Regions from separate parts of the Cohnella massiliensis genome, predicted to be linked through region 3. Evidence: riboswitches for the same ligand, from Rfam matches in the RefSeq annotation. Region 3 holds a riboswitch; each other region holds the start of a gene.
The links. Region 3 has a riboswitch for cyclic di-GMP ahead of B7E11_RS30380 (sensor histidine kinase). Riboswitches for the same ligand answer to the same signal wherever they lie in the genome.
Positions count from the first base shown of each region.

Region 1: linked by a shared signal. The riboswitch ahead of B7E11_RS06665 (transglutaminase-like domain-containing protein) and the one ahead of B7E11_RS30380 (sensor histidine kinase) in region 3 are both predicted to bind cyclic di-GMP.
Region 2: linked by a shared signal. The riboswitch ahead of B7E11_RS30440 (collagen binding domain-containing protein) and the one ahead of B7E11_RS30380 (sensor histidine kinase) in region 3 are both predicted to bind cyclic di-GMP.

Region 1 is NZ_LT821257.1:21,933-29,803, forward strand. Features, by position in the region: partial or broken gene B7E11_RS06660 (diguanylate cyclase domain-containing protein) at 1-1,392, opposite strand, end outside; gene B7E11_RS06665 (transglutaminase-like domain-containing protein) at 1,358-2,170, opposite strand; cyclic di-GMP riboswitch class I at 2,184-2,268, opposite strand; cyclic di-GMP riboswitch class I at 2,310-2,393, opposite strand; gene B7E11_RS06670 (class D sortase) at 2,447-3,121, opposite strand; gene B7E11_RS06675 (LPXTG cell wall anchor domain-containing protein) at 3,199-3,852, opposite strand; gene B7E11_RS06680 (alpha/beta hydrolase) at 4,908-5,729, opposite strand; gene purD (phosphoribosylamine--glycine ligase) at 6,055-7,323, opposite strand; gene purH (bifunctional phosphoribosylaminoimidazolecarboxamide formyltransferase/IMP cyclohydrolase) at 7,351-7,871, opposite strand, start outside.
Region 2 is NZ_LT821259.1:1,970,843-1,978,713, reverse strand. Features, by position in the region: gene B7E11_RS29750 (hypothetical protein) at 20-178, opposite strand; gene B7E11_RS30445 (LPXTG cell wall anchor domain-containing protein) at 817-2,904, opposite strand; gene B7E11_RS30440 (collagen binding domain-containing protein) at 2,889-4,415, opposite strand; cyclic di-GMP riboswitch class I at 4,736-4,822, opposite strand; gene B7E11_RS22950 (iron chaperone) at 4,885-5,256, opposite strand; gene B7E11_RS22945 (response regulator transcription factor) at 5,396-7,012, opposite strand; gene B7E11_RS22940 (sensor histidine kinase) at 7,029-7,871, opposite strand, start outside.
Region 3 is NZ_LT821259.1:1,146,318-1,154,188, reverse strand. Features, by position in the region: gene B7E11_RS19125 (hypothetical protein) at 1-369, opposite strand, end outside; gene B7E11_RS19120 (LuxR C-terminal-related transcriptional regulator) at 974-1,570, opposite strand; gene B7E11_RS30380 (sensor histidine kinase) at 1,458-2,999, opposite strand; cyclic di-GMP riboswitch class I at 3,137-3,222, opposite strand; gene B7E11_RS19110 (hypothetical protein) at 3,508-4,587, opposite strand; gene B7E11_RS19105 (DUF2933 domain-containing protein) at 4,974-5,165, opposite strand; gene B7E11_RS19100 (SHOCT domain-containing protein) at 5,192-5,422, opposite strand; partial or broken gene B7E11_RS19095 (IS5 family transposase) at 5,478-6,971, opposite strand; gene B7E11_RS19090 (YdhK family protein) at 7,049-7,588, opposite strand; gene B7E11_RS19085 (F510_1955 family glycosylhydrolase) at 7,671-7,871, opposite strand, start outside.

The sequences.
Region 1 (7,871 bases), on a different contig from region 3:
CCCGTCCATATCGACGATCATGACGCCGAACGGCTTGCCCGTTTCCCGGCTCGATCGAATTTCCTCTTCCAACGTTTTGTTGAACATTCTCCGGTTCGGCAGCTTCGTCAGCTCGTCGTGATAGGCCAGGTAACGAATCTGCTCGACCGCCCGTTTTTCGCTCGTAATATCCTTGATGACGATAAAGCTTCGCACCTCCTCCCCGTCCAGTTCGACCCGAACGGGAATTCGCGTCACCTGAAGCTCGCGCCGCTGTCCTTTGGCGTCGAGAAACGGCATCTCGCAAGGACGCTGTTCGGGAGCGCGCAACGAAAGCAAAAACAGCTTTTTCGTTTTCCGCCGGACTTCCGGCGGCACGCGGTCAAGCACGGAGGAAAGCGGCTTGCCTCGCAATTGCCGGCTTTCCATGCCCGTGATGGAAGCGGCCGAAGCGTTCAATCCGACGATTTTATACTGGCTGTCGATCAGAACGATTCCGTCCCGGCTGTTCTCGTACAACGATTTATAGGCATTTTCTCCGGCGTCTGCCGTTTTCGAATCTCGCGTTCTTTGCAGCACGTACATGCCCAGCAGCGAAAGCAGCCACACCAGAACCAATGCCGCCATGAAATGGCTGACGTTCAGCGCGGCGGGCACCATCATATAACCTAAAATGGCTGCGGCGATCGCCCCTTTGGCAAGCCTGGGAAAAATGCAGCTGACCCCTGCGATGGCGACGACGGCCGTAATCGCGACGATCGCGATGAGATTGGGATCGTAGACCTCCATAAGCCAAGGGGCGGCCAAGCCGTTGTAATGCATCGACGACAACCCTGCGGCCAGCAGCGTCGTCCCCGCCATGCATTGGCGCAGGTTCAGGCTTTTTTCGTCCATGATCCAGCTGGCCATCAGCACGGCCGTGACGACGGCGATCAGCGCCACCAGAACCGAAGTTAAAGCGAAAAGAAACGGAAACGTCCGGGAAACGTCGATCATTTCCGAGAAAAAATCCGTCCCGATGCCGAAAACGACGGTCACCGCCGCCTGAACCGCGGCGAGCCGCCCTTTTTCCCCTTTCGAAAGCCCGATCTTGCCCGCGAAGCTCAGGCAGGCATATAAATTCACGGCTGCGAGCGCGTAGACGATCATTACCGTTACGATTGAATTTCCTCCAAAAGCAAACATATCCTTACCTCTTTCGTTTCGTTGCCTGAAATTTCGGGACGAACGACCCATTGCCGGCCCCGAATATCGCTCATTCAAGTATAGCCGTTTGAACTGTACAGAAACTGAACGCTCGATTTCGATCTGAAAAAAAGCCCCGAAAACCGCGCTGCGGCTCGGAGCTTCCTGGGCTTTTTTTGCAAATTCCAAGGCTTTAGTACACCTTGTCCGCCGTATAGAGAGCGGCATCCTTGATCATTTGGAAATCTTGCTTGCCGGCTTTGAGTCCGGCGTCGACCGTCGTATCGATCGTCACCCATTGGCCGTCCAGAAACACTTGATTCCAGGCATGGTACTCGGTTACGTACGTCGTTTTGCCCGTCACCAGCTTCGTCGGGATATCGAGCGCGCGCAGCATGCCGGCCGTCAAGGCGGCGTAGCCGTAGCAGATATCCTTGTTGCTGGCGAACGTGCGGTCGATTTGCGGCAGGTAATCCGGCGTGGCTGCGGCCGCGAGCTCTTTGTCGTACTTGACGTTGTCGATTACGTATCGGTAAACGGCGGCCACCTTTTCGGCGTCCGTCTTTTTGTTCTGCGTCAGTTCCTTCGCCTTTTGAACGGCGATGCTGTTCGGCGTCCAATCGATGTTCTGTACCTGGTTCAAATAAACGGCCGTGCCGTCCTGCAAAGCGAGCGTCAGCGTTGCCTTGTCCACGACTTTGTACTGATTGCCGCTGACGTTTTCCAGAATCGTCACCGTGTAGTCGCCGTTGCCCAACTGCAGAGGGAACCATTCGACAGGCTTGTCCGCTCTGAGCGTATAGGTATATTTTCCGGTGTCCTTGACGATCATGGCCTTCGTTTTGACGTCGGCTTTGACTGCATAGCGCACGCCGACCGCCCCGGTATCCAGCTTTGTCGTGTCCAGCCAGTCCGCGCCGGTTTCGTTCGCGGCGTAGGCTGCGGCGCCAAACAACATGGTAAACAATATAACGATCGCGGCGGTCGCGAACGCGAGCTTGCGCATTCGTAAAACTCCCTTCGGCGGCCAGGCTGCCATCTCGCTTGGAGGAAGGCCCTATGGCTTTGCGTCCCTGCCTTTCGACAGGTATGCCATTATCGGTAAAGTTTTCAGAGGCTTCGAAAAAACAAAAAAAGCCATGTCGTTCGGCAACTGGCTGCCATCTCGCTCGGAGGAAGGCCCTGTAGCTTTGCGTCCCTGCCTTTCGACAGGTTTGCCGTTATCGTGATAAGCTTTTACATAAAAATTATACCATTATTTGTCGAAATAGAAAAGCAGTTTTTAATCCGCCGTCGCGGCGGAATCGGTTATTTTGGCGTGAACGATCAGACGATGCGTGGGGTTGACGAGCGGATCGCACGTAATGAGCGTCAAAATGCGGTCCGTTCCGTTCGGCTCCAGCACGGAAAGCTCCGTCGGCTCCACGATTTTGATTTCGTAAACCGTGTAGCTGTAGCTGCCCTCGCTTGTCTTGACGTCGATCTTGTCGCCGATTTCCACTTCGTCGAGCCGGTTGAACAAGCGGCCCTTCGTTCTGGCTCTATGCGCGGCGACGGCGGCATTGCCGACCTCTCCCAGCGCGGCCGTCTCTGTCATGTGCGCCGCGGCGTGCTTCATGTTCTGCTTGGTGGCCCCTTCGAGCACCGGCAGCTTGACGTCGATTTTGTCGATCGTCAGGATGGCGAGCGGCCGTTCGTCCTCCGCGTACGCGGCAAACGGGTCGTGCTCCTCCGGTTCTTCTTCCTGCGCGCTTTGTTCCAATAGCGCGTTCACTTTCGCCAAGCCGTTCTTTAGCGTAGATACGGAAGACGACAGCCGATCGTCGGCTTCGGCCAGCTCCCGCTCCGCGGCAGCCAGCAACTGCGCCTGCTTCCGGTCCTGAACCCACTCGTTCAGATGCGGGTAGCAGATCAGAAAAACGCCCGCCAGGATGAAAAGCAAGTACAGCTTTTTCATGTCGTTATCCCTCCTGGGCCGTGGAGAAGCGTGAATGCAGCGACGCATTCAGGCCGGACAGGCCCGCGTTCATACGGTCAGTTTACGCGTTTTTTGCGCAGCAGGCAAACGCCGAAAACGGCAAGCGCCGATCCGAACAGGTAAAACGGAAGCGGACCGGACTCGCCGGTCTGCGGCAGCGTGCCAAGCGGCGCCTCGTCCTCTTCGATCGTCTTCGCGGCATCAACGCCGTGATCGACGGTTCCGAGCGGCACTTCCTCCTCGGCCACCTCGATCACTTCGCCCGTTTCGTCCGAGCCGGCGACATACGACGCCGCTTCCGGCAGTTCCGGAATGACGTCCGGCTTCGCCGCCATTTCGACGGTTCCAAGCGGTACTTCCTCCTCGGCCACCTCGATCACTTCGCCCGTTTCGTCCGAGCCGGCGACATACGACGCCGCTTCCGGCAGTTCCGGAATGACGTCCGGCTTCGCCTCCGTTTCGACGGTTCCGAGCGGCACTTCCTCCTCGGCAATCTCGACCACTTCGCCCGTTTTGTCCGAGCCGGCGACATACGACGCCGCTTCCGGCAGTTCCGGAATGACGTCCGGCTTGGCCGACTCAGAGGCCGCGTCGAGCGGCGGAACCGACGCGGCCGCTGCCGCCCCCACGCCCGAGAAAGCTCCATACGCAACGACAAGCAACACGGCCAACAAGCGCAAGTTGACCATCGTTTTCAAAAATCTTTTCACAGCTGCCTCCCGATTCATTGATTTCGTCCATCTATCTTTTTCTCCGCACATGTTGCTAACGAACAGCACCATAACAGAGTAGCAGGAGGATCTGTACAAAAACTGTACTAAACGACATGTCAGATCGGCCCGGTCCGACAAAAGACCAGTGGCTTAAGCATCAATTTTCGATAAAAATACGCCGGTATGGGGAAAACGTCTGCTTGATCGTCAGCGCGCGGCGGTGGGGTGAGATGAGCAAATTTAACCCAACTGGAAGCGGCTGTGCGCGGACGGCGGGCCTAAATGAGTCGCTACGACTCAACTGGGGCGACGGCGTGCGCGGCGGTGGGGTGAGATGAGTAAATTTAACCCAACCGGAAGCGGCTGTGCGCGGACGGCGGGCCTAAATGAGTCGCTACGACTCAACTGGGACGACGGCGTGCGCGGCGGTGGGGTGAGATGAGCAAATTTAACCCAACTGGAAGCGGTTGTACGCGGATGGCGGGCCTAAATGAGTCGCTACGACTCAACTGGGACGACGGCGTGCGCGGCGGTGGGGCGAGATGAGTAAATTTGACCCAACTGGAAACGGTTGTGCGCGGATGCGGGCCTAAATGAGTCGCTACGACTCAACTGGGGCGACGGCGTGCGCGGCGGTGGGGTGAGATGAGTAAATTTAACCCAACTGAAATCGGCTGTGCGCGGATGGCGGGCCTAAATGAGTCGCTACGACTCAACTGGGACGACGGCGTGCGCGGCGGTGGGGATGAGTAAATTTGACCCAACTGGAAGCGGTTGTACGCGGATGGCGGGCCTAAATGAGTCGCTACGACTCAACTGGGACGACGGCGTGCGCGGCGGTGGGGTGAGATGAGTAAATTTGACCCAACCGGAAGCGGCTGTGCGCGGATGGCGGGCCTAAATGAGTCGCCACGACTCAACTGGGACGACGGCGTGCGCGGCGGTGGGGTGAGATGAGTAAATTTGACCCAACTGGAATCGGCTTTAAGCCACGCGGAGAGGGCAAGAAAGCCCTCAACCGCTGCCGCGCGGACTCGAAGGCTTCGTTCGGCCTATATGCTCCAATGGTGCCACTCCTGCTGCCGCTGGTCGTAGCCGCCGAGCCAATCCGAAGTGGCGCGGATCAGCTCTTTTTTATGCTCGCCGCTCGAATAGGTGTGATCCGCCTGAAAAATGACGACTTTGTCGCAGCGTCCTTCTCCCCGAAGCCAAAACGTCTTTTCCAGCAAAAACGTATAATCGACCGGTATGACGTCGTCTCCCGTTCCGTGCACGAGCAGCACGTCCCCGGTGAATTTCTGCGTTTCCTGGAACGGCTGATGCTTCATCAGCGCGTCGAAAAAATCCGGCTTCAGCGTGTAGCCGAGATAGTCCGCCGAACCTCGGGTGACCGCTTCTTCGTATATTTTGCGTCCGACGATGCGCGTAATGTCGTTGAACGGATACCCGACCGCCGACCAGAGCACGAGCGATTTCACCCGCTTTTCCCTCACGGCGGTCAGCAGCGCGACCGCTCCGCCCAAGCTGTGACCGAGCAGCGTCACGCGCAAAGGATCGACGATATCGAGCGACAGACCGTAGTTCAGCACCGTGCGGGTTTGCTCGATCATCGAGTCGAGCCCATGCTCCCCGTAAACGCCGTCGCTCTCCCCGCAGCCCGCGAAATCGAACCGGATAACCAGATTCCCTTGCTCCGCGAACTGCCGGGCCGCCAGCACGAACAATCGGTCCACGCCGATCCGGCTTCCGACAAAACCGTGGTTGATAATAATCAGGGGAAGCTTCCGGCCCTCCCGCTTGGCATCCGGATTCGGATAATGGATCGTCGCGGCGAGGTTCAAGCGGTCGTGTCGTATCGTAAACGGTCTTTCCATGGTCGGATCTCCTTTATTCCACTAATTCCGATTAATATACTATGTATTAAAAATCTTACCATCATCGCTTTCCTCTGTCAAACGTACGCCGGAACATTCTACCCCAAACGGGGCATTCTAAACCGAGAAGTCATCCCGAGGGAGGTCGCTTTCATGGAAGCGTTCGTCGCTTGGCTTTCGCAGCATGCGGTTGCCGCCATGCTGGCCATCGGAGTCGTTTACGCGGTCGCCTACGTTTACTCCAAGCGCCGGGAATTGTTCCGAAAAAAATAAAGCAAGCCGCCCGCAAAAGTCCCGTCGGACCTTCAGGCGGCTTTTTCATGCTTTACTTGCCTCGGACCAACGCCTTCGCGGCGATATCCGTCCGGTTGAACTTGCCCTCGAACGAGATTTTGTCCGCGGCTTCGTACGCCTTGCCGCGCGCGTCGGCGATATCCTTGCCGAGCCCGACGACGCCGAGCACGCGGCCTCCCGCCGTGACAATGTTTCCGTCCCGCTCCGCCGTCCCCGCATGAAACACGAGCGCATCCCCCGCATCGTCCAGGCCATGAATCGGCAAGCCCTTCGGATAGGAGCCCGGATAGCCTCCGGAAGCCAGCACGACGCACACCGCGGCTTCGTCGCTCCAGGAAATATCGAGGTCATGCAGGCGTCCGTTGATCGAGGCGAGGAAAATATCGACCAGATCGGTGTTCAGCCGCGGCAGGACGACCTGGGTCTCCGGGTCGCCGAACCGGGCGTTGAATTCGATCGTTTTCGGCCCGTCCTTCGTGATCATCAGCCCGGCGAACAGCACGCCGCGGAACGGACGCCCTTCGGCCGCCATCGCGCGGGCCGTCGGCTTGACGATCGTCTCGATCGCCTCGTCGATGATCGCCTGCGGAATATGCGGCAGCGGCGAATCCGTGCCCATCCCGCCGGTGTTCGGGCCTTTGTCGCCGTCGAAGACCGGCTTGTGGTCTTGGGCGGCCGGCATCGGACGAACCGTTTCCCCGTCGACGAACGACAAAATCGACATCTCCTGGCCTTCGAGGTACTCCTCGATGACCACCTTGTCGCCGGCCGCGCCGAACGACTTGTCCACCATCGTTTCCCGCAGCGCCCGCTCGGCCTCTTCCGCCGTGAAGCAGACGGTAACGCCCTTGCCCGCCGCGAGGCCGTCCGCCTTGATGACGATCGGCGCCGGCTGGCTCCGGAGATAGGCAAGCGCCGGCTCGTATTCCGTGAACGTCTCGTATTTGGCCGTCGGAATGCCGTATTTGCGCAAAAGGTTTTTCATGAAAATTTTGCTGCCTTCGATTTCGGCGGCGTTTTTGCGCGGTCCGTATACGGGTACCTTCGCCGCTTCGAACGCGTCCACGATACCCGCGGCAAGCGGATCGTCCGGACCGACGACGACGAGATCGACCGCGTTGTCCAACGCGAATTGAACGAGACGGTCGAATTCAAGCTCCCCGATGTCGACGTTTTCGGCAAGACTGCCGATTCCGGCATTCCCCGGAGCGCAGAAAATGTGCTTGACCTTTTCGCTGCGCCGAAGCGCCCAGACGATGGCGTGTTCCCGTCCGCCGCGTCCGATGACAAGTATACGCATGTGTACAGGCTCCCCCTCAGATCTTGCTCAGTGCTTGAAATGACGCACGCCGGTCATGACCATGGCGATGTTGTGCGCGTTCGCGACCTTGATCGACTCCTCGTCCTTGATCGAGCCGCCCGGCTGAATGACGGCCGTAATGCCGGCTTTCGCCGCCAACTCCAGCGTATCGCCCATCGGGAAAAACGCATCCGAAGCGAGCACCGCTCCGCGGGCTTTCTCTCCGGCCTGCTCGATGGCGATTTTGGCCGCGCCGACGCGGTTCATCTGACCGGCGCCCACGCCGACCGTCATGCTGTCCGCCGCCAGCAAAATCGCGTTCGACTTGACATGCTTGACGACCTTCCAGCCGAACAGCAGCTGCTTCAGCTCTTCCGCGGTCGGAGCGCGGTCGGTGACGACTTTAAGATCCGCTTCCGTCAGGCTGTGCACGTCGCTCTGCTGCACGAGCATGCCGCCTTCGACGCTGCTGATCAGCCATTCGGGTCTCCGTTCGGACGCCGACGAGATTTCGCCGAGGCGCAGCAGGCGGATATTTTTTTTGCGCT
Region 2 (7,871 bases), 820 kb from region 3:
CCAAGTTCCGGTTCCGGGTTCATTTCTCTACAATAACCAAAGACAAAGAAGCGTTGTTTCCTCCGTTGCTCATCGCTCTTTGACTGACGACTTTCCACCCGTCCGCCAAATACTGGTTCAGCTCATCGAGATTGTTTTTCTTCTCGGTCAAAAAATAGACAATGATGGCTTTCTGCATGATTTTACCTCTTTCATCCCTTAAGTTTCGAGGCGAAAAGCACTTCCATTATACCATGGGTTACATCGGCTGGTAATATAAAGAAACCTGCGCCCCTGAGTCTGCAAAATCGCCCCCATCAGGCCTTTCTCTATGCGCTTTTGTGTGATTTTTCATACAAGAACCCTTCATTTGCCGCTTTTATGATGATATTTGTACGATTTATCATACAAAGTCGGCCCGTCAGACGGTTCCGCATACATTTTTGTATGATATTTCGTATAAATCTGTCTGCGGGACCGTACCGCCCCTCATATCAAGGCTTCTTTGAGTTGTGACTTTCATCACATGAATCGGATATTTTGCGCACTAAAATAGAAATCAAAAATTCGGGATTGGAGGACACACAAATGAAGACGGAATGGATGTCGAACCTGCTCTCCATCGGCGAAAGCGTGGGAAAGACGGCTTCGGTAGGCGGTCATCTGATTGCAGACAAGATAAGCGTTTATGGCTTCTTCGTCGTCTGCCTTTTATTCGTGGGCTGCTTTCTGACGGTTCCGGCGCTAATCTACGAGAAATATTACAAAGTCGATTCTTTAAAAAAGCTCCCCCTGCCCTGCTTCCAGGACAAGGGGAGCCGAAGCGCCGCTAACGAGTTATCGTTTCATCATGTGTCTACGGCCTGCCCATACGCCGAGGGCGATCAGCCCGAAACCCGCCAAATAGAACGGATAGCGGCTTGCTTCGCCGGTTTTCGGAAGCGTCTTGACCGGATTATCCGATGTCGGAGCTTGCGTTTCCGGTTCGCCTCCGCCGAGCGGCAATTCCTCCTCTTCGATTTCGACGACAGGCTCTTGATCGGGCTCCGGAACGTCCGTCGAAGGCGTGTCAGGTAATGTCGGTTCGCCTTTCGGGATCTCTTCATCCGGTACTTCCACTTCTTCGGTTGGCGTCCCTGGTTGAGTTGTCTGCGGCTGCTCCGGATTGTTGTCCGTCGGAACCGGTATTTCCGGAACCGATGGACCGCTTGGAGTTTCGGGATTCTCCGATCCGTTATCCGGATTTTCTGATCCGTTATCGGGATTCTCCGATCCACCATCTGGATTATCCGATCCGTCATCCGGATTTTCCGATCCACCATCTGGATTTTCCGCTCCGTCATCCGGATTCTCCGTTCCATCATCGGGATTCTCCGATCCGTTGTCCGGATTTTCGGGTTCGGAAGGCTCGCCAGGGTCAACCGGCTCTTCCTTGCGGTTCGTAACAATTAGTTTCTTCACATGTCCTTGGCTTACGATACTGGAGTCGATCGTTACGTTTCGCTCAGCCTGCTCGATCGTATAGCCTTCCGGAGCTTCCAGCTCCTTCAAAATATAATCGTCGTACAGCAGCTTCGTAAACAGGATTTTGCCGTCGGCATCCGTCGTTTTGACGATCGCCGCCCGCTTGCCCGCCGCATCGTAAAGTGCGAACTTCGCTCCCGAAAGCGGCTTCGCCGGATCGTCCTGATCGACCTTCGTCACTTCCAGGCTGCCCGTGACGCCGCCGCCCGAACCGGAGCCGGAGGAAGTGCGGACAATGATCTCTTCCGTCGTTTCCCTGAGCTCGGTCTTCAGCTGATCTCCTTCGAGCGCCACCTTATTTTGCACGGTTTCTTTATCTCCGGCGGTAATAAACGATTGGTATTCCAAAATATAGGCCGTGGAGATGTCTTCCGCGAACCTCAATTCAAACGTCTCTTGATCTCCGTCAAGCCTGGAGATGGTCAACGCATAGTCCTTCCCTTTCGTCAACTCTTCGGCTTTGACCGCATCGCCGTTTGCGCCGATTTCGGTAGCGTACAGGCGGAACGAATCCTCGATCAAAACCTGATTCGCGCTTGGATAGTCGATGATTCTGGCGTTGGAAATATGCGACTGGCCTTCATTGATACGAATCGACCAATCGATTTTGCTTCCGTTTTGTCCGCCGCTTTTCGTCACATATTCGCCGCCGTGGGGAACCGTCACGCTGGCATTCCATGTCGCCGTTTTATCGCTGCCATTCCACAGCTCGGCAGTATTATCGATATTTTTGACAATCAACGTACCCTGCAGCGATGTTTTGAACTCTATCCAGTAGGCGGATGAGATCGGGCGGGTAAAATGAATGGACAGCCGGTTGCCGTTCGCTTCGGACGGTTCCGTCACCTCGTACAGGTTAGCCGGTACTTCAACGTCCTTGGCAACGCCATTGCGTCCTCCCGTCAGTTTCATCTCATACACCTTGACCGAATCCGGAACAAGCTTCTGATTCTGTTTCAGAACATCCGTTACGATTGCATCGGCAATCGGATCGAGATTGTAGTTCAACTTGATGTTCCACGTAATTTCCTTTTCGACCGGATTGTAGCTGCCGTCTTTGCCGCCGTTATTTTTCGTATATTCGTCAGCGGAAAAACTTGCGCTCCGTTCGATCGGTCCTTTCTCCACGCCGTTTTCAAGCCACGTCATCGAAGCTTTGTTGATAAAATTCCCATTCTTGTTCTTCAGCCAGCCGATGTTAAACTTCGTTTCATACTCGATCGTATACGTGGTGTCGATGGTTTTGGCGAACTTGATGACAAAGCCGGCGCGCACTTGATCGTATTCCACTTTATAATCGCTCGATGGAACGGTTTTCCCGTCGGCTTTTACGATCACCGAATTCGGAACGAATTCGAGACCGTTATTCGGGAACGTATCCGTAATTACCACGTTGTCCATGCTGTATTTGCTTCCGTCCGGCTTTTTATCGCCGTTGACCGTAATTTGCCACTTCGCCGTTTTATCGGCGAAATTGACATTCGAGACGCCTTTCGCCAACGCGCGGCTTGTTGGGCCGGGGTTGTCGCTTCTTTGGACGATTCGCCCGAAACGACTTTATTTTTGACCTGCTGGCCTTCGGCGCTCAATCGATCGACCGGCTTCGTTTGGTAAACGATCGTATACGGCGAATCGATATCCTGGTTGAACTGAAGTTTGAACCCGTTCGTGCCCGTCGCTTCGGCCATATAATCATCCGCAGAAAGCAAATCTTTGGCATTCGTCGAATTCCCTTTATACACCTTCAGCGAATCGGCAATCCACGTATGAATCGAATTGAATTCATCCGTGATGACCGCTTGGTCTTTCGGAATCTGTTTTTCGTTGAAGTTGTATTTCACCGTCCAAGTGACGATTCCGGTATCTTTATCTTCGCGATACGATTTGGTCAAAAATTCTCCGCGATCCACCGTTACCGATGCGGTCGCTTTCGCTTCTTCCCTGTCATCGCCGGACAGAACGGCGGTATTTTCAAACTTCACCTTGCCCGACGGCCCGTCGGTCAGCTTCGTCGAGAAACGAATCTCATACGCCTTGCCGATCGTCTCATCCGCGAACGCAAGCTCAAGTTTGGCGCCGTTATTCGTAGCGACCGTAACCTTGCTGTCCTCTACCTTGTCGCCAAGGAGCGTCGATCCGTCTCCGTTCACTTGCAAGTGATAAACCTCGACAGAACCGTCGATAAGCTCCAGACCCTCTGGCATTGCATCGGTGACGACCGCATGTTTGATTTTGTCAAGCGTCGTATTGATCTTGACGGTCCAGTTTATCTGATTTTTGCCGACCGCATTTCCTTGCTTTTCGATCAGCTTTCCGCCCTGCGGCTTCAGGCGAACGATTACGGTCTGCTCGCCGCTTCTTACGGGAATGGCGATTATGATTTCCGTGCTGCCTTTAATGAGTTCCTTCCTGAATTCCGTGCGAATTTCCAGCTTGCCGCTTACGTTGGAATGGTTCTCCACGTAATCGTTGAAGGTCATGACGACCTTTCCGTTCCGATCGACCGTAAATCGGCCTACCTCGCCTTGATCGGAAACGAGCGGTTCGTTAATGTCGGTAAAAATTTCAAACTGCGTCGGCAGCTCGAAGGTAAACGTATCCCCGGCCTTGTAGCCGTGTCCGTTCGGAAGCTCCCATTCGTAGCTGAGATTGACAGCTGCGCCGATATCCAAACTGCTGTCCGGATGATACACGGCATCGATCACGGAACCGTTCGTATCGGTTAACACAACTTTTGTTAAAATATTATCCGAATGAACGACTGGCGATGTCGGGTTATAGACGCTATACGTCACACCATATACGGATTCCTGCACGCTTGCCGCAGCATGGGTCGTCCAGGCCGATGCGCCAAGCAGCGTTTGGAACAGGAGCAACAGGGCCACAGCGAATGCACTTGCTTTTTTCTTCATAGTCTCTCCCTCGTCCTCTTCATCACCCTCATACTATTGGTTCCGATCTTGCCTTTCCGTGCGCAAATCGCACCATGCACCCATCGGACGGTACCGATAAGGGACCATCGAGCTCATCACCTCCGCCATTTCCTATTGGCGCGACTCCTTGCGCTTGATAGTTTTTCAGAACCAAATGGGCTTTCGCCATTGTAGCACCAGAAACTGTACATTTTCTAAACAAATCCAAATAAGCCTTGGACTAGAGTCCAAAGCTTGATTTCCTGCAAGATTAAATTTGAAATAACAGCAAGTCCAAAAAAACAAAAAAAGCGTCTTCGTTCGGTAGCTGGCTGCCATTGACATCACGTCATGAAGGCCCTATAGCTTTGCGTCCTTGCCTTTCGACAAGTTTGCCGTTATCGTGAGTAGCTTTGTGAACTTATCATATCAAAAATCCAGGCTTCTATCAAGTAAAAAATCCCATTCTTTATTTCCGCCAAAACGTCGGACAGTCCGCCTTATCCAAAATATTGAATTCAATGAATTTCTCAAGCAGAGAGAAATCAACCGGACTCCCCCACGGAATACGGACCAACTCGTTGGTGTGATCGTAGCCGGACTGGACAATTTCATCCGAAAAATGCTGCATCCCTGCCCGTTCGGGGGCGACGGCCAAATGACGTTTGGAAACGCTGAAGCCAATAATAAAGGTGTCGTGATCGGTAAACATAGGCTGATTCCACGCCAGTTTGGGCGCTAAATTCGGAAATTTTTTCGTTACCCAAGCCAAAACCTCTTCCGTTCGGGCCCGATGTTCCGGATTATCGATGCGCGCTAAATATTTTGCGAAAACTTCCATGTCGTTCCCTCCTTCTTTTGATTCCTCACTCGTCCTTCATTTTATTCAATTTCAATTCCTTTAGCAAAAGATCGAGACGAGCAATGATTCGTTCTTGATTTTCAATTTGTTTTTTATGCAGCATATAGGTGCTGCCACTTCATAAATGGTTCTTAAACTCTTGCGGCGTCATCCCGTACTGGGATTTGAACAGTTTAATAAAATACTGCGGTTTCTGATAGCCGACTTCGTGCGCAATTTGACTGATTTTCAAATCCTTGTGCTTCAACAATTGTACCGCTTTTTCCATTCGCAGGCGAAGGACGTAGTTGGAGAAGTTCTCTCCGGCCTCCTGCTTGAATAAGTTGGATACGTATACGGGATGCAGGTGGACATGATCGGCTACCGCTTGAAGGGTGATCTCCTTTATATTCCCTTGGATGAATCGGCGAATCCGTTGCATCAAGTCGGAACGTATATTGTCCGAATAGTTGTCGCTGTACGCTTTGATTTGTACATAGCTGCCGAAAGCCCATTCCTTCAAAGGTTCCACGCTCCAGCTTGCATCGATTTTCAGCATCTTCTCGATGTCTCTGCCAAATACATCAAAAATCCGTTTGCCTTTTTTGTGCAAATAATAGGAGTATGCTTGCAGCAACGCAACATAGATTTCAACCCCGTATTCGCGGGCGCCGCCGCCTGCTCCTTCGAGCTCGTCGAATATCCGGCTCAGCTTGTTCTCGAATGCCGTCCACTGCTCGATTTCGATTAACTCCATTAACGTTTGGGAACGGTAAAGCTCCGTAAACGGCCGAATGTCGAACGCTTCTTTCTTTTGCGTTACTTGAAAAAAACTTTCCGTCTGGTAGCCGATATAATCGGTATAGATCGATAATGCGGAGTGGTACATGGACAGGATGTCTTTTGGAAACTCCCCCCAATTGCTTTGGACAATGGACACTTTCGATTTTAAATATAATTTGATTTGATGCTGGGAGAGCCGGGCCAGGTCCTCAATTATAACGGCGGAGCGATCGGGATCCGATTGTTCGATTTGTTTCGATTGTACCAGGAAAATCAAATAATCGTACGAATCTTTGCAATAGATCACATGAAATTGACTCGAAAATACTTCTTCTACAATGTTAAACATGGCATATTCGATCAACGAGAGGCTGTACAGATCCGTATTCGAGTTATCCTCCTCCACTCTCATGCATAAGAGGATGGCTTCCCTTTCGGCTTGAATGGGCAGCTCGACCAGCTGGATCTTGTCCTTCAAAACGGATAGGGGGTAATTTTTGCCGGACAGCAAATCGAACAAGAACATCTCTCTTAATTTGGGCAAGCTTTCTTTGAACCGGTAATAAAATTTTTGCTGATTCAGGAGCGCATTTCCTTCTTCCGTAATCTTGTTTATAATATGGCGAAGCGTTTTTTCCAAGTCCTCGTTCGATACCGGCTTCAGTAAATAATCGCATACTTGCTGCTGGATGGCTTCCTTCGCATATTGAAATTCATCATATCCGGTTAAAATAACCGCCTTTGTGTTTTTCCATTTCTCATTTATTCGAGCGATTAATTCGAGTCCGGTCATTCCGTTCATTTGGATATCCGTGACCACAATATCAACGGAACGGTAATTTAGCAGCTCCAGGGCCTCCTCGCCGGAATAGGCTTTGTAGACATTAGAGACCCCCATTAGCTCCCACGGAAGCCCGATCGCCAGACTGTCAACCAAGTGCGTGTGATCGTCCACGATCAAGATTTCGTACATTTTTGTTCCTCCTTCGTCAAGACACGTCTTCCATATCGCTCCAACATAATGCTGCGCAAAGTCCGCCCAATTTCGATTTGCTCAACCGCAATCCCGAGCCGCTGCCATACATTAAACGCAGACGTTGATGAACGTTTTTCAGCCCGGATTCCACTTCTTCGTTATTCGTATAAATTTTCTTTCTCATCGACTCGATAAAGGAATGATCAACCCCCGCGCCCGTATCCTCGACCGCTATATGGTTCATGCGTTCTTCCCTCCAGCATCGGATTCGAATCATTCCGTATTCCGATTGATTTTTGAACGCATGGAGGATTACATTTTCAACAAGCGGCTGTACAATCAACCGTGGAACCCATATATCTTCCATCTGCGGCTCGGTCTCGGTCTGGAATTCAAAATCGTCTCTCAGCATGCAATGGATTTCCAGATAAAAACTCACCAAGTCCAGTTCCTCTTTCAGCCGCACCATCTTGTTCCCCGTTTTGGTCGTATACCGATAGTACTTGCTCAAGTTCATGGTCATCGAAATGGCGGCTCTGTTTTCATTCAACTCGATCATGCTTTTGATGTAAGCCAGCGTATTGTAGAGAAAGTGCGGGTTGATCTGCGATTGCAACTGCTTCAGCGTCGCTTCCTTCGACCGGAGCTGTTCTTTATAAACATTCTCAATCAACTCCTCGATTTTGGACGCCATGGAATTGAATCTTTCATAAAGAAAACGGTACTCCCCTTTGGGCTTGTCTTCCATGCGAATGGAATAAATCCCCTTCTCAATCAAATTCATGTTCCGAATCAGTTTCCGGAATGGAATCTGAATATTGCGATACATGACAAAGGCAAGATAGGCCCCCATAAA
Region 3 (7,871 bases):
GCGTTTGTCATAATACGTTTTCGATGATACGCCCAGCTTTTCCATGGCGTCTGCATTGGGGAGACGATGTCCGTACCGGTCCGAGACGAATTGCCGTTCTTCCGGTTGAAGCGATCGGATCGCGCCTTCCAGCACCTGGATTTTCAGTTCCAGCAGCGGAATTTCCGTCTCCCGCAACTGCAATCGCCGGATCACTTCGTGCAAGATGGCTTCATTTTTGTGCCCTTTTCCGTAAATGGCAACCTGTTCGAATTTTTTCGCCAATCCCGGAATGTGCTTTAATTGCTCTTTCATCTCAGCCAGCCGGGATTTCCATTCGGGCAGAGCGAGCAGCCAGCCTTCCACTTGTTCATAAGGAACACGGGACATCACCAGCCCCACCCCCGCTGCCGCAAACGCCGATGCACTCTGACATGCCAGTCGTGACGCATTAATTGGGCATAGTAAGCAAGAGGCAATTTCCGTTTTCCCGGTTGGGGATGTTGAAGCGGGCGAATGTGTACTTTGCACGTCGATACGCCGGATGGAGTCTCCTTTACCGAAGCACCAATCATAATCGAATCAAAATCCACGATAAGTTTCGCTCCTTTCATTTTCATGAATGAGCGCGCTCTTTAGTCCGATTGTATCTCCGCTTTCTCCATAGCGTCAGGTCGATCTTTTTATAGAACCTTTCGGGAAAAGGTTCTATTTTTTCTGGAACCCCCTCGGGGTATAGACCCGGAAAATTGATAGTGAAAAGAACAGGAGAGTTGGATTTAAGGAGTATCTTATGGAGGAGAAAATTGCAGGGGAACGATGAAACGTGCAGCACATCAACGGATACGACACTTTCCGGGCAAGCATCGACTTGGATACCTGCGCCGCTGGTACAGTACGATCAGATGATTTCCATATAAATGACAATAGCACCCCACCCGGTTTTGGGCGAAAGTGCTATTGTCGGCTTCCTGTTCCGGAGCAAAAGAACATCCTACAATATTCCTTTCATTTTCGCTTTTCTGGCGGCTTCCTTGCCGGTATGAACCTTTAATTTCCGGATCACCTGGTTCACATGTTTTTTGACGGTGCTTTCGGTAATATGCAGACGATCCCCGATTGCGGAACGGGTATGTCCATCGTGCATGAAACGAAGAACTTCGAATTCCGTTCGCGTTAAGCTTTGCCGCAATTCGTTTCTTTTCATCCGGACAAATTCAGACCGAAGCGCGCCCGCGGCGGAAGCATGGATGGAGGATCGGCCGGCATATGCGGCTCGAACGGCCTCCGGAATATCCTCGATCGCCGTCTTGACAATATAATTGAAAGCTCCGTTGCCAAACGCCTCGGAAATGATCTCGGCTTGATCCATCACCGTAAGCATGATCACTTTCGCCCTGCTGATGGAGACGATTTCGAGCGCCGCATCGAGCCCGTCGGCGGCGTTCCCGTCCAGCACCACATCCAGCAGCACCACATCAATGTCCAGCATGCCGGCAATGCGGATCGCACCCACTTTCGATCGGGCCGTTCCGACCAAAAACAAATCCGGTTCCCGGTTCACCGTTTCCGATATATATTCGTTCCACACCGGATCGTCTTCCACCAACAAAACTTTGATCTTGTTCATCGTATTCCTCCCATCGGTTCCATGGCGACGAATGGCGGAAGACCCGTTGGATGGGAAAATGGAGCGTACATGTCGTGCCGGTTCCGGTTTGACTCTGCACCTCGATCGATCCCTGATGTTGCCGCATCACTTCATGGCTGTAGAACAATCCCATTCCGTCGTTCGCTTCGTTCGATTTGGTGGTGAAACGGGGCTCGAAAATATGCGGCATCGATTCCGGCGCAATGCCGCAACCGGTATCACGAACGATGATGTCCATCGTTTCCGGCGACAGACTCGACGATATTGTCAAACTCCCTCCTTCGGACATCGCTTCGATGGCATTGAAGAATAGGTTTCTCAATACCTCCTGCAAGTGTGCCGGGTCGCAATACAAGACAATCGATTCATCCAGTTCTTTCCGAACAGCAAGTTTTTTGTTGCGGAATTCCCAAGCCAATCTGCACAACGTGTTTTCAACGAGTTCGGATAAAACGCAAGATTGCTCATACAGAACCAGTTGCTGTGAAGGATGACGAAAACGGACGGCGATGGCCATCATCCGCTCCGTCGCATCGATCAGATGCGATGCATCCCGGTAAAGCTCCTGTTGTTTGGTCCGTTGGACAAGAAAAAATATGCGCCTCGCCGCCACCTGCATTTTTCCGAGCTCGCTTTTGAAGGCATGATAGAACATGAATATAGCAGGCGTCTTCCCGTGCAGATCCGGGGAATCCGGATATTTCTCCAATCGCAGTCGAACGCCCAATATGCCATAGCGGACGGAAAACGCGTAAAAGCAAATGCAAGCCGCGGTGATAACGGCACGGTTTGCGTTGATGATCGGATGGAATCGGAGCAAGGGCAGAATGAAGTCGAATAACAGCACGGAACTGGTTGCCGGTACGATTATCCAACAGACCAAACGGTGTTGCTGACGGATCCTCTCGTCCGCTTCACGATAAACCAGCCTCAGACATACCGCGGCTGCCGTCATGTAATAGAGCGCGGCCCAGAACGGCATCGGATGCACATCGTCTTCAAGTCGGGAACCTGCCGAAGACAGAAAAAACATGGCCAGGACCGGTGTAAAGGCAACAGCGATTACGCATCGTTTCCATCTCCTCCGCCGTTGAAACCAACCCGTATAGCTCAAACCGAACATCAAGAGCAGATAAGGCGGCATGTACATGGCCAAGAAGCAAAGCCATCCCTTTACCCACTCCAACCCGTCAGTGATCGGATCGTATGCCAAGGACGCGGCTAAGGGAATGATCTTCTCATCCACTGCGGCAGACAACTCCCCGAATACGGAGAAAAAAGCGACTCCGCCAGCCCAGCGATTCTGCTCGCTTCTCGGTTGGGAAAACAGCAGAATTGCCGTCACCGACCATAATGATAGGACCAGCATAACCACATCAGATCCCTCCCTTGGCGAGGTTTTCCTATTCCCGGCTTCTTCGACGCCGTGGCTTGATTCCAACCGTTCCCAAACGACAAAAAAAGACACGTACCCTAACCGTGCCTTTCCCAAGAAGCCTGTCTTTTTAGGGTAACCCGGCGATCATAGCCTTGCGGCCGCAGACCCGTGGCTTTGCGTCCCCGTCTTTCGAGCGGGTTTGCCATTTTTCCTTCCTACAGCTTCCTATTCATTTGGACAATCAAGCGGATGTGTGCTTTGCTCCCCTCCTTTTTACGCATCAGATTTCATACGCGAGCACGATGTGCAGAGATGAGATGATTCTATTATACTGCAAATCTGTCATAAATGGTAACAGAAAATGGATATATAGGCCCAATCTTCACGGTCATTATCCTTAGTCGATTATCTGACAATAATTCGACGACTTATTACTGCTGTATGACAGCATTTAAATTTGGGTGGCACATGAAGTAAATTTGAGTTATAAGTGAATTTCTTAGTTGTGAGTCATGCCTTGCAAATCAGTACCTTGTTGAAACTCCATGAACATGATGTTCTTCTCGATTTCCACTTGGGTACTGAACGGAATCTGATGAAAATCGCCCAAAATAAAAGCATGCATAAAAGGGGGCATCGGATGGGCCGCCATTGGCCGCAGATATTGCAGGTAATCAAGATAGACCTTGGGCAATACCGTACCTGTTAGGGGGAGCTGCGGCGTATGTTTGCCCATATGAGACAGCGGGGCCGTGATCATGCCATACTTCCAGAAGGCCGGGAAGAACGTAAAGGCATCACCTTTCATTATTTCGTTGCGTCCCCATCCCATTCCCGTTGCTTCGCTTTTTGTTCTTGAAAAGTTCACCGCAATATCTTCCGGTGATTCTCCTCCGAAACGTTCCACGTGTCCTTGTACGATTTTGCGGCAGGCTTCTTCGACTTCGGCAGACACCGTGTTTGTTGATCCTATTATCGAGACGTTTCTCGTTGCTTCGTTCGTCAAAAACCTGGCGGTCCATTCGGGTAAAGAATCCTTATAGGTGTACAAGAAAGGAGTTCCCATATGCGCCGCAAATCCGTATGCCGGCAATGCTTCTACCGACTCTTCAACGGATATTAAAAATGTGTTTTTCGTTACCATCTCCGGCATGGTATCCGGCAATAAACGCTTCCGCCACTCTGCAATATGGATTGACTGCACAACAGGGTCAGAATGATGAAAATGCAAAGTAGTATAACCTCTGCCATGGAGTTGTTGGATAGCCGATGGGTTGAATTCGCCGATTAAAATAACGTGAGGCACATTCTTGCCGGCAGGCTGCAACCGGTTGATTTCATTCCATACCAGCTCCGACAGCGTTCCGTGATTGACAAACAAAATAGGAGCATTAATCGGAAAGTGAATAAGCGACACAGCTGGCACGATCGTACGAAAATCGTCACCGCTGACTAAAATAACTGAATTTGCGCGCCAACTTACCGTCCTGCTGGGATAGATCATTTGAGAAACTGCAATGGACAGCGCCTCCGGATCCGAAAGCGCAATACGTGTCGTATCTGGCGTATGATAAACCATAAAAACACCTCCACATCAGCCTATTCCGACGAATATGCGAATGTGTGCACCATTTTCACGCTATCCATCTAGATATCGAAAAAAAGAACCTTCTCGGCGAAGGTTCTGGAAATAAGGGGGTTTAGACCCCATTATCTATGTGGATGATTCCTGCGCATCATGAAAGGCATAATCACCAAATGAGACAACGGACAGATCAGAATCAGCAAGAAGAGCATGCCATTCCCGGTTGGCCCCGATGCTCTGCCGCTTAGGAGCAAGGCGGCAGCCAAAATAATCGGAAGCACGCAGCATAGGATCATCATCCAGTTGTGAGCCTTGCGGTTATGACCATGATCCGAATGATTGCTGTGATCGCTGTGATTACCGCAGCAACTCATCACTCATCATCCTTTCTGTTGCTTTAATTGTTGAATTTCCTGCAGCATCTGGCCATTTTGCTCCTTTAATGCATTCAGTTCCCGCGTCAATTGGTCCTCATTCCGATCCTTATGATCAGAATGATTACCTCTCATCATGAACATCATCGGAACCATCATAAGTGGGCACAACAGTAATGCAAGCCAAGACCAGTCCATCTTTCCATTCCTCCCTCGAAGAATCATCACTTCTGTTTGTTCCGCAATACATCTTTTATTCGCATAAATTCCTCTTCCGTTATTTCTCCACGCGCATAACGTTCAGCCGCAATCCGGTCCGCTTCTTTTTCACTTTTTCGCAAACCGGTATCGTGATGAATGGCCAACCTCGCGACCAGATAAATGACCCCAATAATAACCAGCAGGTTAACTACCCATCCGATCCAGCCCATTCCAAAGCCATATCCCATCATCATGGCTGTCTCGCTCCTTTCTTATCTTTAGTATAGGGCTTGCTGAACGGGTCACATTTTACGGCATCACGGGCAAGCGGAATGCAAGGGTCGACCAGAGCCATTGCAAAAAAGGCAAAAAGAGAACCCGGAGTCTCTTTTCGAGGTTCATGACCAGCAGTTGCAGCCCGATCACGGTCTTGCTCGTCCTCTGAAGACGCGCTCGAATACGGCCAAGCCCATAACTGCGCTTGCCTTCACCGAACTTGCCTTCCACTGCGTTGCGTGCGGCTGCATCTGCCTTCGCGATCTTCTTCTGCTCCTGCTGATCGGCGGACGGACGCCCCAACTGCGGTCCGCTCAGCCGAATTCCCTTCTCCTTGCAGTAGCGCAAGTTGTCGCGTGTGCGATAAATCTGGTCAGCCAGCACCGCTTTGGGATAATAGCCGAACCTGGCGCGGTAGTGTTCCACTGCATCCTGCAGCGTCTGACCTTCGTTGTAGCTGTCCCAAGACAGATACTCCCGGAAGGCATAGCCGTTCACCAGGCTAATCGCCAGCTTCGCGCCGAACTCGACGTTCGCCCGAGCTTTGCCACGCACGATCGGCCTCACGTGCGGCTGTGCGATACTGACAATCCGATCGGGTACGCTATGCGTTCGCTTGTCGTACATCGCTTGCTGCTGGCGATAGAGCTCTTGAATGACCAGCAGCTCCTTGTACATGCGACGCGGCAGTTGCGTCAGGCCGCCCGTCGTCTCGGCGAGTTCGGCGATGATGCGCAGATCACGGGAGACGAACCGCAACTGCTTGCCGATGGCTTTGCGCATCGTGCGCGGCTTCACGCGCCGCTGCTTGGCAATCGCCAGATAGGCTTTGCGGGAACGCTCTCGGGATGTTCTTGGCTTGCGAGGCTATCCGCGCTGCGGTTCATGCAGAATGTCGATCATTTTCTCCAGCTTTTCCCGGGCCTGATTCAGCAGAGACAGATCCGTCGGGTTGGCGATGACCGCCGTCGCGCAGGTGGCGTCCAGCAACAGTTCACCCTCGTTCGTCAGTTCCATCTGCTCAAGTTGCGGTACTGCGGACTCGTCCGATGCTGCGGCCGCTCCGTTACCGGGCTCATCGCCCTCATTGTCCGATGAATCATTCGCTTCACTCGACTTACGCGCTTCTTCCAGAGCGATCCATTCATTGACTTCATCGAGGATCTCGCCGCCCAGCCGCTTGCGGAAGTGTGTCATGAGCGAATGGTGAAACGGACGGCGGTACTGGTATTCGGGCAGACCGAGGAAGTGCTGCAGATACGGGTTCTCCAGAATCTGACGAAGCGTCTCACGATCATCGGTGCCCAGCCGCTCCTGGATGATTAGGGCGCCGAGCGCGACACGGATCGATACAGCCTTCTGACCCTTGAGGCTCTTTTTAAAGTTCTTCGCATACTTCTCTTCGAGTTTCCACCACGGAATCATTTGGGCGAGCAACACCCAGCGGTTATCTTCTGCGAGTTTCCCGCCGAACGGCAAAAAGAAGTCGCCTGGCAGGATCATCTGGCTCTCGGTTCGCTGATACAATTCGGACGCCTCCAAGTGCAAGGTTTTTCGCGGGTAAGTCCCTGTTTTCCTTGCACTTGAATTCGACAAAAGAGGTCCTAAACCCTTGTGGCTGTTGGACTTTTGATTCGTTCAGCAAGCCCTATGTACACGGTCGTTTGCTCGGACGAGTCAATCGTTGCCTGCGCGCCCTTCATTCCTTCCATGTGGTCGGCCTCAAGCGTAACCGTTGTCCCCGGCTTTAATGGTTCGCTGCCGGCGTCCTTGATATCTTCTTGGATCACCCACTTATGATTCGGTACTTTCTCGCCGCCGGTTGTTGGGGTATAAGTGACCGCATACGCTGTCGTATCATAAGCACCGACTACCGTTGCCTTTGCACCATCCATTCCCGGCATATGTTTGGCGTGGATAACGACTTCATCCCCCACTTTATAGGTCGGATTTTGAGCTTTCTTTAAGCCTTGTGGAACATCAGCAGAACCGGAATGCTCCATATCCATGTTCCCCATGTTGTTACCCATACCCGTATTTGTAGCATCGGCGTTATTAGGCTGATTGGTTGTATTGTTCTGGTTTCCACATGCGCTTAATGCGATCATACTTGCAATACCGAGCAGAACTAACGCTTTTCTCATGGGTGTCACGCACCTTTGCTTAGTTTCCTTGAATCCGCAACTCCATATTTTACCCAAAACCATTTTTGTGCTTACACAGGTCTTAGACCGGGATCATAACCTGCTTCCACGTGTCTCCTGCATCGTTCGTAATATAAAGTAGATTGTTGAAGGTAATAAAAGCAACCGTTTGAGATTGCATCGGGTTCTGTGCAACATATTCAATCATATCTCGATCCTCAAGATCAGGTAGGTTAACCGTCTCATTCTGTAATGTTTCCGGATTCACAAGCGTTAATTGGAA